DNA from 4 places in the Methylophilus sp. Leaf408 genome. Region 2 is predicted to be linked to each of the others. Evidence: predicted binding sites of a transcription regulator. Region 2 holds the regulator's gene; each other region holds the start of a gene.

Region 1 (2,207 bases), 330 kb from region 2:
TGCCAAACAGAGAATTCTTTTTTAAGCCTATCTTGTCTTCAATGATGGTGGCGGAAATACCAAGGCGTTCCATGCTGCGCACATTAAGTTCAAAGTGCTCCAGCTTGCCGCCGGTATCAGCGTCCATCACCAATGGTTTGGTCGTGACATCGAAAATATCGTTGATATTGGATAAACGGCTGTTGATCTCCAGTGCTTCAATATCCGGTTTGCCGCGCGCAGTGGAGTCTGTCAGTGAACTGGACCAGAAACCATCGAACTGGCAGTTCTTGCCATTGCGTTGGGCGATCGCATGCTCTGCAATGAGGGCCGAGATAGGGTTATGTGCTTCAATAAAACGCGAAATCGGTTTGGCAGCCAGCAATCTTTTTAAGGTACGGCGGCGGATATCCGGCGTGGTCCCCAGCGTCTGTATCTGGCCCAGCATCTCGTTGGATGAGATGCCGCGGGTATAAGGAATCTCGATCAGATGGCCGCCATATTCAGCCAGTGCTGCGCGGGCGCGTTCACGATAAGGCAGTAATGGACCATCCAGCCAGTCATCACCATGCACCATGATGTCAGGCTTGTGTTTCAGCAGGTTGGGTGCGTAGTCCCATTCGTCCTGTGGCACGACATTGACCACACCGCGAATATTCTCAACGATAGATTTACGTTGATCATAAGTCAGGTAGGGCAAGCGTTTGTGATCTGCCACAGCCGCATCCGACAATAAACCAATCGTGACATCGCCGTACTTTCTTGCCTGCTCGATGATATTGATATGTCCGTGATGCAGAATATCTACCGTCATACCTACATAAACTGATGCCATGCAACACTCCTATATATGCCTTGTTCACATCCGCCAGAAAGGCGAGCTGAACATCTGTAGGAATTATGAAGTGCAGGGCATGAAATTAATTGTGTGAAAAACGCCTTAAAGTACCTTTAAATCCTTATCTATATATAAGGTTGCTTTTCAGGCAGATATCGCATCAGCTAGTTAAATAAATTAAGAGGTGATTCACGGCTAACTCCGCAAATGAGTTTGGGCGGGCCTTATTTAAAATAGGTCAAATTGAATTTATAACCATTAAATTTAAACAAGGATTAAAGAACTCCGAAGAGCCGTCGTTAACAGAAACAAGTGCTCGACCGATGTAAAGATGTAAAAAAAGAAATTTTAAATGCAACATTAAAGAAATTTCGGAAGCGGTCGATAACATAAACAACAACGATGAATTAGCAAGATTTAGTAAGTAGTAAGCGAATCAACGTTGAAGTAATAGTAATACGACGATTTGACACTTAACTGGATATACGACTCTCAAGGAGAAATAACATGGCTGCTGTAATTAACACAAACATTGCATCTTTAAACGCACAACGTAACCTGAGTGCTTCACAATCAAGCATGAATCAATCGATTCAACGTTTGTCTTCAGGTCTGCGCATTAACAGTTCTAAAGATGACGCTGCTGGCTTGGCAATTGCTACACGTATGGACGCACAAATCCGCGGTATGGATGTAGCGGTTCGTAACTCTAACGACGCGATTTCTTTCCTGCAAACTGCTGAAGGTGGTTTGAGCAAAGGTACTGACGCTTTACAACGTATGCGTGAACTGGCTGTACAGGCTGCTAACGGTTCTTATAGCTCTGGTGACCGTGCAAACCTGAATGCTGAATTCTCACAACTGTCTTCAGAATTGACCCGCTTGAGCACTGCCACCAAGTTCAACGGTGAGCCAGCTTTAGGTCAGGGCTATCAGTTCCAGGTAGGTGCAGATGCATCTGACACTATCAGCGTTAGCTCTGTAGCTGCGGTAAGTATGTCTGGTTCCCTGTCTACAGCAGCTTCTGCTTCTGCTGCACTGACAGCGATCGATGCGGCACTGGATACAGTGAACACCAACCGTGCGACATTGGGTGCTTACCAAAACCGTTTTGAATCTGTGATCAGCAACCTGCAAATTTCGTCTGAGAACATGTCTGCTGCCAAGTCTCGTATCATGGATGCCGACTTTGCTTCAGAAACAGCGAAGATGACACGTGCACAGATCCTGCAACAAGCTGGTACAGCAATGTTGGCTCAGGCGAACCAGTTGCCTAACCAAGTGATGACACTGTTAAGAGGTTAATTCCCTAACCAGTTGAATCCCATCCACAGAGACCCGTCTCTGTGGATTTAGGTTAAGCAGAAGGAGCATTATCATGAGTCAATCT
Region 2 (2,207 bases):
GCGGTGGTCAAGCATCCGCAAGGTTACGATCTGGCGACGCTGGCTGAAACTGACATATTAACCTCGTCCTTATCCGGCGATTTAAAAACAGAGCTTAACGGTATAGTGAATCAACTTGCGTATGACTACGATACCGTGATGATAGAAGCATTATTAGATCCGCTTGACCAGACCCTGATATTGCCCGTGATGGCACAACATACATTAGTGTTGCAGATGGGGCGTAATGAAGCAGCCATTAAATCGGCTTACATGACAATCAAGCGCCTTTGCCAGCAGCATGGGCAATTGCCATTAAGCGTAGTGGTGACGGATTCCAGCCATGAGCAGGGCCAGCAATATTTTATGCGACTGAACCAAGTCTGCCAGCAGTTCCTGGGAATCTCCCTGAGTTTTCTGGGCGCTATTCCTGAAAATAAAGTGCTACAAAAGACAGAAAATATTCAAGCCCATGGCTTGAAAAACCGCCATGGCCTGGAGCCATCTCCGGCAACGCAGTCTGCACTGGCATTCAAGGCAATTGCCAGAAGCCTGGATCAACGTGTAAGCACGTCGTCACTGGCTGCTGCCTAGAGTAAAGAGGGATAACATGTATACCGCTAAAGGCAAAACTAACAATACTGACCAGATGCTCAAGCAGCATAGCGGCCTGGTCAAGAAAATGGCATACCAGCTGAAATCAAAATTGCCCTCTTGCGTGGAGGTCGATGATTTGGTGCAGGCCGGGATGATAGGCCTGATGGATGCTATTCAACGTTATGAAGATACGCACGGTGCGCAGTTTGAGACCTATGCCTCACAACGTGTGCGCGGCGCCATGTTGGATGAATTACGTGGCGCCGACTGGCTGCCGCGTGGTATCCGCAAAAACATGCGAGATATCGAAGTAGCCGTGCAACAGCTAGAACAAAAGTTGGGCCGCCCGCCTACCGAATCAGAAATCGCCAAACACATGAATTTCAGTCTCGAAGACTACTATGATGTATTGAGCGACTGTCAGGGTCACCAGCTTATTTATTATGAAGATTTTCATGATGACGATGGTGGTGGCGAGCACTTCCTAGACCGCTTTGTGGATGATGACAGCAATGACCCGGTTAAATCCTTGCTGGAAAGCGATTTCCGCGAGGCGTTGATTGACTCCATCGATAATTTGCCAGATCGAGAAAAAATGTTGATGGGCCTTTACTACGAACAGGAACTGAACCTTAAAGAGATAGGCGCCATTATGAATGTGTCAGAATCACGTGTCTGCCAGCTGCATAGCCAGGCCGTGGCCCGCTTGCGTGCGTCAATGCGTGACAAATCCTGGACCGGAGTCTCCTGATGGATTGGGGTAGCCTGGCAGGCCTGCTTATCGCCCTCGCCGGCCTGGTGCTGGGTCAAACGATTGAAGGGGGACACCTTAAATCGCTGATGCAACCGTCAGCGTTTGTGGTGGTCATGCTGGGCACGGTCGGTGCAGTCTTGCTGCAAACCGAACTGAAAACATTTATCAAAGGCCTGCGCATGCTGCGCTGGGTATTCGTACATCCTGAAGACGACCGTCACAAGCTGGCCCAGCGCATTAACCAATGGAGTTTGCAGGCTCGTAAGGAAAGTGTCTTATCCCTGGAAAGCCAGATCAAGCGCGAGCAAGATCCTTTCGTACGCAAAGGCTTGCAATTGCTGGTAGACGGTACACCGGCTGACCGCATCCGCGAAGTGTGTGCCATTGATATGTATTACTTTGAAGTGCAAGAGCGCGATGCCGCCAAAATCTGGTCGGCTGCCGGTGGTTATGCGCCAACAGTAGGTATTCTGGGCGCGGTACTCGGTCTGATTCACGTCATGGAAAATCTTTCAGATCCTGCCAAAATCGGTAGCGGTATTGCGGTGGCTTTTGTGGCAACCATCTACGGTGTGGCATTGGCCAACCTGGTTTTCCTGCCGATTGCCAATAAGCTAAAGGGCCATATCCAGCATGAAATCTCACGCCGTGAAATGCTCCTGAATGCCTGGGTTTCTATCGCCAGAGGCGATAATCCGAAACTGGTCAGTGAACGTCTGGAAGCCTATTTGCGCCTGCGGGAGTCGTGATGTACAGGCGTAAGATCTACGATGACGATGATGAAAGCCACGACAGGTGGCTGATTTCGTATGCGGATTTCATCACCCTGCTGTTCGCTTTTTTTGTGGTGATGTATGCCACATCAACGATTAACCTG
Region 3 (2,207 bases), 300 kb from region 2:
TTTTCCTGGTTAGCCATGACCGGGCCTTTCTGGAAAACACTGTCACCCAAGTGATTGCGTTTGAAGGACAAGGGAAATTGACGGAATTTGGTGGTGGATATGATGACTGGTTAAGATTTAGCCAGGATCGCAATCAAAAACCCGCTGCCACACAAAAAGCATCGGCCGCGCCAGCATCAGCAGCCATGCCTAAGGAAACGACACGCAAAAGCTTGAGCTTCAAGGAGCAACGCGAGCTCGAGACCTTACCTGAAGAGATTGAATTGTTAGAGCAAGAGCAATCAGACATTCAAACACAATTAGCGCAGCCTGATATTTATAAACAGACACCAGAGCTAGCGAAAACACTACAGGAAAGACTGAGCGAAATTGAAACATTAGTCATGCAAAAGCTGGAGCGTTGGGAAATACTGGAAAGTGCGCGTTAATCCAATTCTATTTAACCTTGGCTTCATTTAATTACACTGCCATCTCGACAATAAAAAAGCCGAATCATACCGATTCGGCTTTTTTATAAATCCAAAGCTTAAACAGAGAAGCTTGCGCGTGAACTATTGCCACCATGCGCCTGACCGTTTTTGCCGTAAAGCTGTGTGTTATTTGCGGCTTTACCTTGCAGGGCATCCAGTTTTTCCTGGTTGCGTTGAAAATGTTTATTGATCAGCACACCATTCAGGCGATTGAGCTCTTTCGCTTGCGCCAATTGCCGCTGGAAATTTACCCAGGCATCATCGATGGCAGGGCTTGAAAGCAACTCCAGCCATTTGGACATCCCGTTCTCATTGGCTTCAAACCCTGCCGCCGCGAGTGCTGAGTAGCGTTGGTTGGCTGCTTCACCCAAGGCTTGCAGGAGCCCTACCCGCTTGTCTACCATTTGCTCAATGATATCCAGGTCGGCAGAGATCAATGCCGTTTGCTCGTTATGCAAATCGTTAACCAACTCGGCCACCAGGGTGGCATCTGCCTCAAAACTAATGGCCGGAACTGAAGTTCGATCTGCATGACTCATAGCATCATCCTTTATTCGGTTTTATTAAATCTTTAACTGTTTGCAGCAAACCATCCGCCACTTTGGCGGTGTCTACCGAGAAATCGCCACGGGCAATAGCCGCTTTGATTTCATCAACTTTATTAGTGTCGAAAACTTCACCGTTTGCCAAACCGGCTTCCAGTGATTGCAACTGCACCGAAGCTGCAGACAACGTCACATTATCTGTGCTGGGGTTGCCGGAAGCGCTGGTAGTTTTTTCGCTACTTTTGCTATTAGTGCTTTTATCGAGCACTGGTTTATCAACGGTACCAAGTTTTTTAATAGAGTCTGAAATATTCATGCCGCACCTCTGCTTCTGTTTGTCTGGATGTAAGGGTGTCGAAAACCCTCAATTGTTAACAGTACTATCGGCATAGTTTAAGCGAACTTTAGTGCTGAATATACTTTTTATCTCAAGTTTATGATCAACAAGCATTTTTAGCTTTAAAAGTTGTGGCGCAGACTAAAAACGTACATCTACTTTCCCTGAAGCTTGCGCGACACCTTTAATGATCTGACCATTACTTACCTTCACATCTACCACCTGACCAACGTTGGCAGTTTGCATGGCGGTTCCATCTGCAGAGATCACAAATCCTTCACCACGGCTGTTTAACTGAACCATTTGTCCCTGCATGATGACTGGCATTGCTTTGAGCAACTCTGGTCTGAGCACTGTACCCAACGGCATATTCAATGATGCTTTTTTACCTTCCAGCATAGAGACATCAGTAATAATCCCTGCAGGTAACTTGGTTATATCACCGGTTTGCATCACGATATCTGACGCTTGCACGGGTGATCCCTGGCTGACCGGTAAACCAATCACCGCATATTCGCCCCATACTTGCACATCCGCTTGTACATATAGCGTCCACGGCTTGGTTGCTGATTGCAAACAGCGCACCCCAATGTGCGTTTTACCCCACAAGCGTGCGCCCTGCACGTTAAATCCTTCCATCAGGTCACAGTCCGCGATACGGATACGGTTATCCAATGGCTGGATTTCAATATTCACTTTACCTGGATAGCCCTGCGTCTGACCTTGCACATACTGCATCACCGTCTGATAAACACGCGAGTGCATATCACTCGCAGCCGGCAATGCCAGCCGCTGGTTAGTGGCAACCGCAGCATTCGGCACACGATCGGCGGCTTGCACGTGGCAAGCAAAAAG
Region 4 (2,207 bases), 310 kb from region 2:
CTTCCCAGCATGCGTACATTGGCGGAATCCGCCAGTTTGCCTAAGCGCAGGCCATTGCCGTTGTCACCGGCACCTTTGAAAGCGATCACATTGCCGTTGGCATCAATACGCTCAGCCAGCGCCAGTTTTTCTACATCATCAAACGCCAGCGTGATCTTGCTCGCCGCACCCTGGGTGGGGCGTATCATATATTCATCACCTTCGACCGGGGTGCTCGTGTTGACATTGAATTCAATGCCATCCACCGTGATGGGCAGGGTAGCAGTGCTGGTCACCACTTTATCGCTGTTACGGATAATGTTGTACTGGCCACCGGTATATTTCAGCGTGTAGTCACTGCTGGTGACCTGCTGCGATTGCCCAGGCACGAAAGTGGCAGTCGCCTGCTTGGTTTTATCTATATTACTGGTGCTGCTGGTAGCGACAGGTTGCGGTACATTAAATAAAGCAACCCCGGCGTTACCATTCAGGTCATAACCCTGTTGCTGCATTTCATTGAATTGGGTGGCCAGCGTGACGGCCAGTTGCCCTATCTGGTTCTGGACGGAATCCAGGGTTTCATTTCTGAATGTCAGTAGCCCCCCCAGAGAGCCACCACCCAGGGATGAACCATCTATAATTTTCGGCGCACTTCTATCGCCATAAGCAATCTCAAGGCGATTAGGCGCGGTAGGGTTGGCCTGCGTATAAAGCTGATAAGTGTCATCACCGACCACTAACGGCATACCATTGCCTATGAAAACATCATAGTTGCCATTGCTCTGCTTGACGACGTTTGTCTTGACTTGCTCGCTGAGCTTGGACAATAGCAGGTCGCGCTGGTCAAGCAGGTCATTAGGAGGGTTGCCCGTGGTGCTGGTTGCCTTTTCGATGACCTGATTCAATTGCGAAATCTGTGTTGCGTAGCTGTTGATGCTGGTCACACTGGCCGACACCTGGGTATTCAGGCTCTGGCGTATATCGTCCAGACGAGAGTTCATTGCCGAAAAACGGTTCAGCAATGAGTTTGCAGAAGAGATCACTGTCTGCCTGGTCGCTACATCGGTCGGATTAGCAGCTGCCGCACTGATGGCACTGAAAAACTTGGTCATGACCGGGCTCAGACCGGCATTGGCGTCCGAGAGCAAGCCGTTGATTTCATTGATGCTGTTGTAATAGGCAGAGCTGGCGTTGCTGGTTGACGTGGTCGTCAGCAACTGTTTAGCCAGCGTCTCGTTGTAGACACGGTTGATACCGGTGATATCCGTGCCCTGGCCGACAAAGCCATAGCCAAAGTTTTGCGCCTGTGATGCCGCCTGCACGATCACCTGTCGGGTGTATCCCGGGGTAGACGCGTTAGCAATGTTGTGGCCAGTGGTGGCAATCCCGATCTGGGCTGCGTTTAATGCACTTTTGCCGATATTCAATATGTTGGACATAATGTTGGAGTCCTCATGTGCCTGCACCCTGCAGAGTGTTCGACACGTATGTAAAGTTACAGTTATTTAGCCTAACGGCAGTTTTTTCTAATTCTTTAGTAAACAGGGAATAAATGTCTGTGCGAGAGAACTGCTGCGTTGCCCGATACTCGAAACCTAGCTGTATAACTTATGCTAGATATTTCAGCGTTCCGTGCTTCTTGCACTACATCTCGATCAATCAATGATCCCGTGTTCCCTTCATACTAACTTTGCAGATGCTTGATCACCTGAGTCAGTTTTTTGCCGTATTGCGGATCTGTGGCGTAACCCGCACGTTGTAGTTCATGCGCGTAAGCGCTGGCATCGTGCGTGTTATTCATGGCTTTTTCGTAGCGCGGATTTTGTGAAATCAGTTTTGCATAGTCTTTGAAGGCATCGCTGTAACTGTCATAGGCGCGGAATTTTTCTACGCGGGTTTCCTTGACGCCATTGATGTACTCGGTAGTGACACTGTTCGCCACTTTGCCTTTCCAGCTGGCATCCGCTTTGATACCGAACAGGTTATGACTATTCACACCGTTAGTGGTCTTGATTTCGTGTTTTCCCCAGCCACTTTCCAGTGCGGCCTGGCCGATCATGAATTTAGCCGGGATACCGGAATCACTACTGGCAGCCTGGGCATGCGGTAACATGCGCTGGATAAATTGCTGGGTTTTGCTGGCGACTTCGCTCATGGCCGACGCTAACGGTGCAGCTTGCGGCAATGTGAAGTTTTTCGCATTTTCCTGCGTTTCTTCCATCAATGGT

Evidence for each region. Region 2 encodes FliA, which starts transcription of late flagellar genes. Its sites were predicted from a motif close to CTAAAGTTNNCNNAAANNNTGCCGATANNA; they were not measured.
Region 1: LPA26_RS02070 (flagellin) is a predicted target of FliA. The motif match lies at 1,093-1,122, and genes of this name have one in related genera.
Region 3: flgM (flagellar biosynthesis anti-sigma factor FlgM) is a predicted target of FliA. The motif match lies at 1,394-1,423, and genes of this name have one in related genera.
Region 4: flgK (flagellar hook-associated protein FlgK) is a predicted target of FliA. The motif match lies at 1,488-1,517, and genes of this name have one in related genera.

Annotation. Positions count from the first base shown of each region.
Region 1 is NZ_CAKASK010000001.1:475,852-478,058, forward strand. Features, by position in the region: gene aepX (phosphoenolpyruvate mutase) at 1-814, opposite strand, end outside; gene LPA26_RS02070 (flagellin) at 1,325-2,122, shown strand; gene LPA26_RS02075 (flagellar protein FlaG) at 2,193-2,207, shown strand, end outside.
Region 2 is NZ_CAKASK010000001.1:802,315-804,521, forward strand. Features, by position in the region: gene LPA26_RS03530 (hypothetical protein) at 1-573, shown strand, start outside; gene LPA26_RS03535 (RNA polymerase sigma factor FliA) at 590-1,327, shown strand; gene LPA26_RS03540 (flagellar motor protein) at 1,327-2,079, shown strand; gene LPA26_RS03545 (flagellar motor protein MotB) at 2,079-2,207, shown strand, end outside.
Region 3 is NZ_CAKASK010000001.1:505,433-507,639, reverse strand. Features, by position in the region: gene LPA26_RS02245 (ATP-binding cassette domain-containing protein) at 1-428, shown strand, start outside; gene LPA26_RS02240 (flagella synthesis protein FlgN) at 527-1,009, opposite strand; gene flgM (flagellar biosynthesis anti-sigma factor FlgM) at 1,014-1,331, opposite strand; gene flgA (flagellar basal body P-ring formation chaperone FlgA) at 1,494-2,207, opposite strand, start outside.
Region 4 is NZ_CAKASK010000001.1:496,097-498,303, forward strand. Features, by position in the region: gene flgK (flagellar hook-associated protein FlgK) at 1-1,418, opposite strand, end outside; gene flgJ (flagellar assembly peptidoglycan hydrolase FlgJ) at 1,664-2,207, opposite strand, start outside.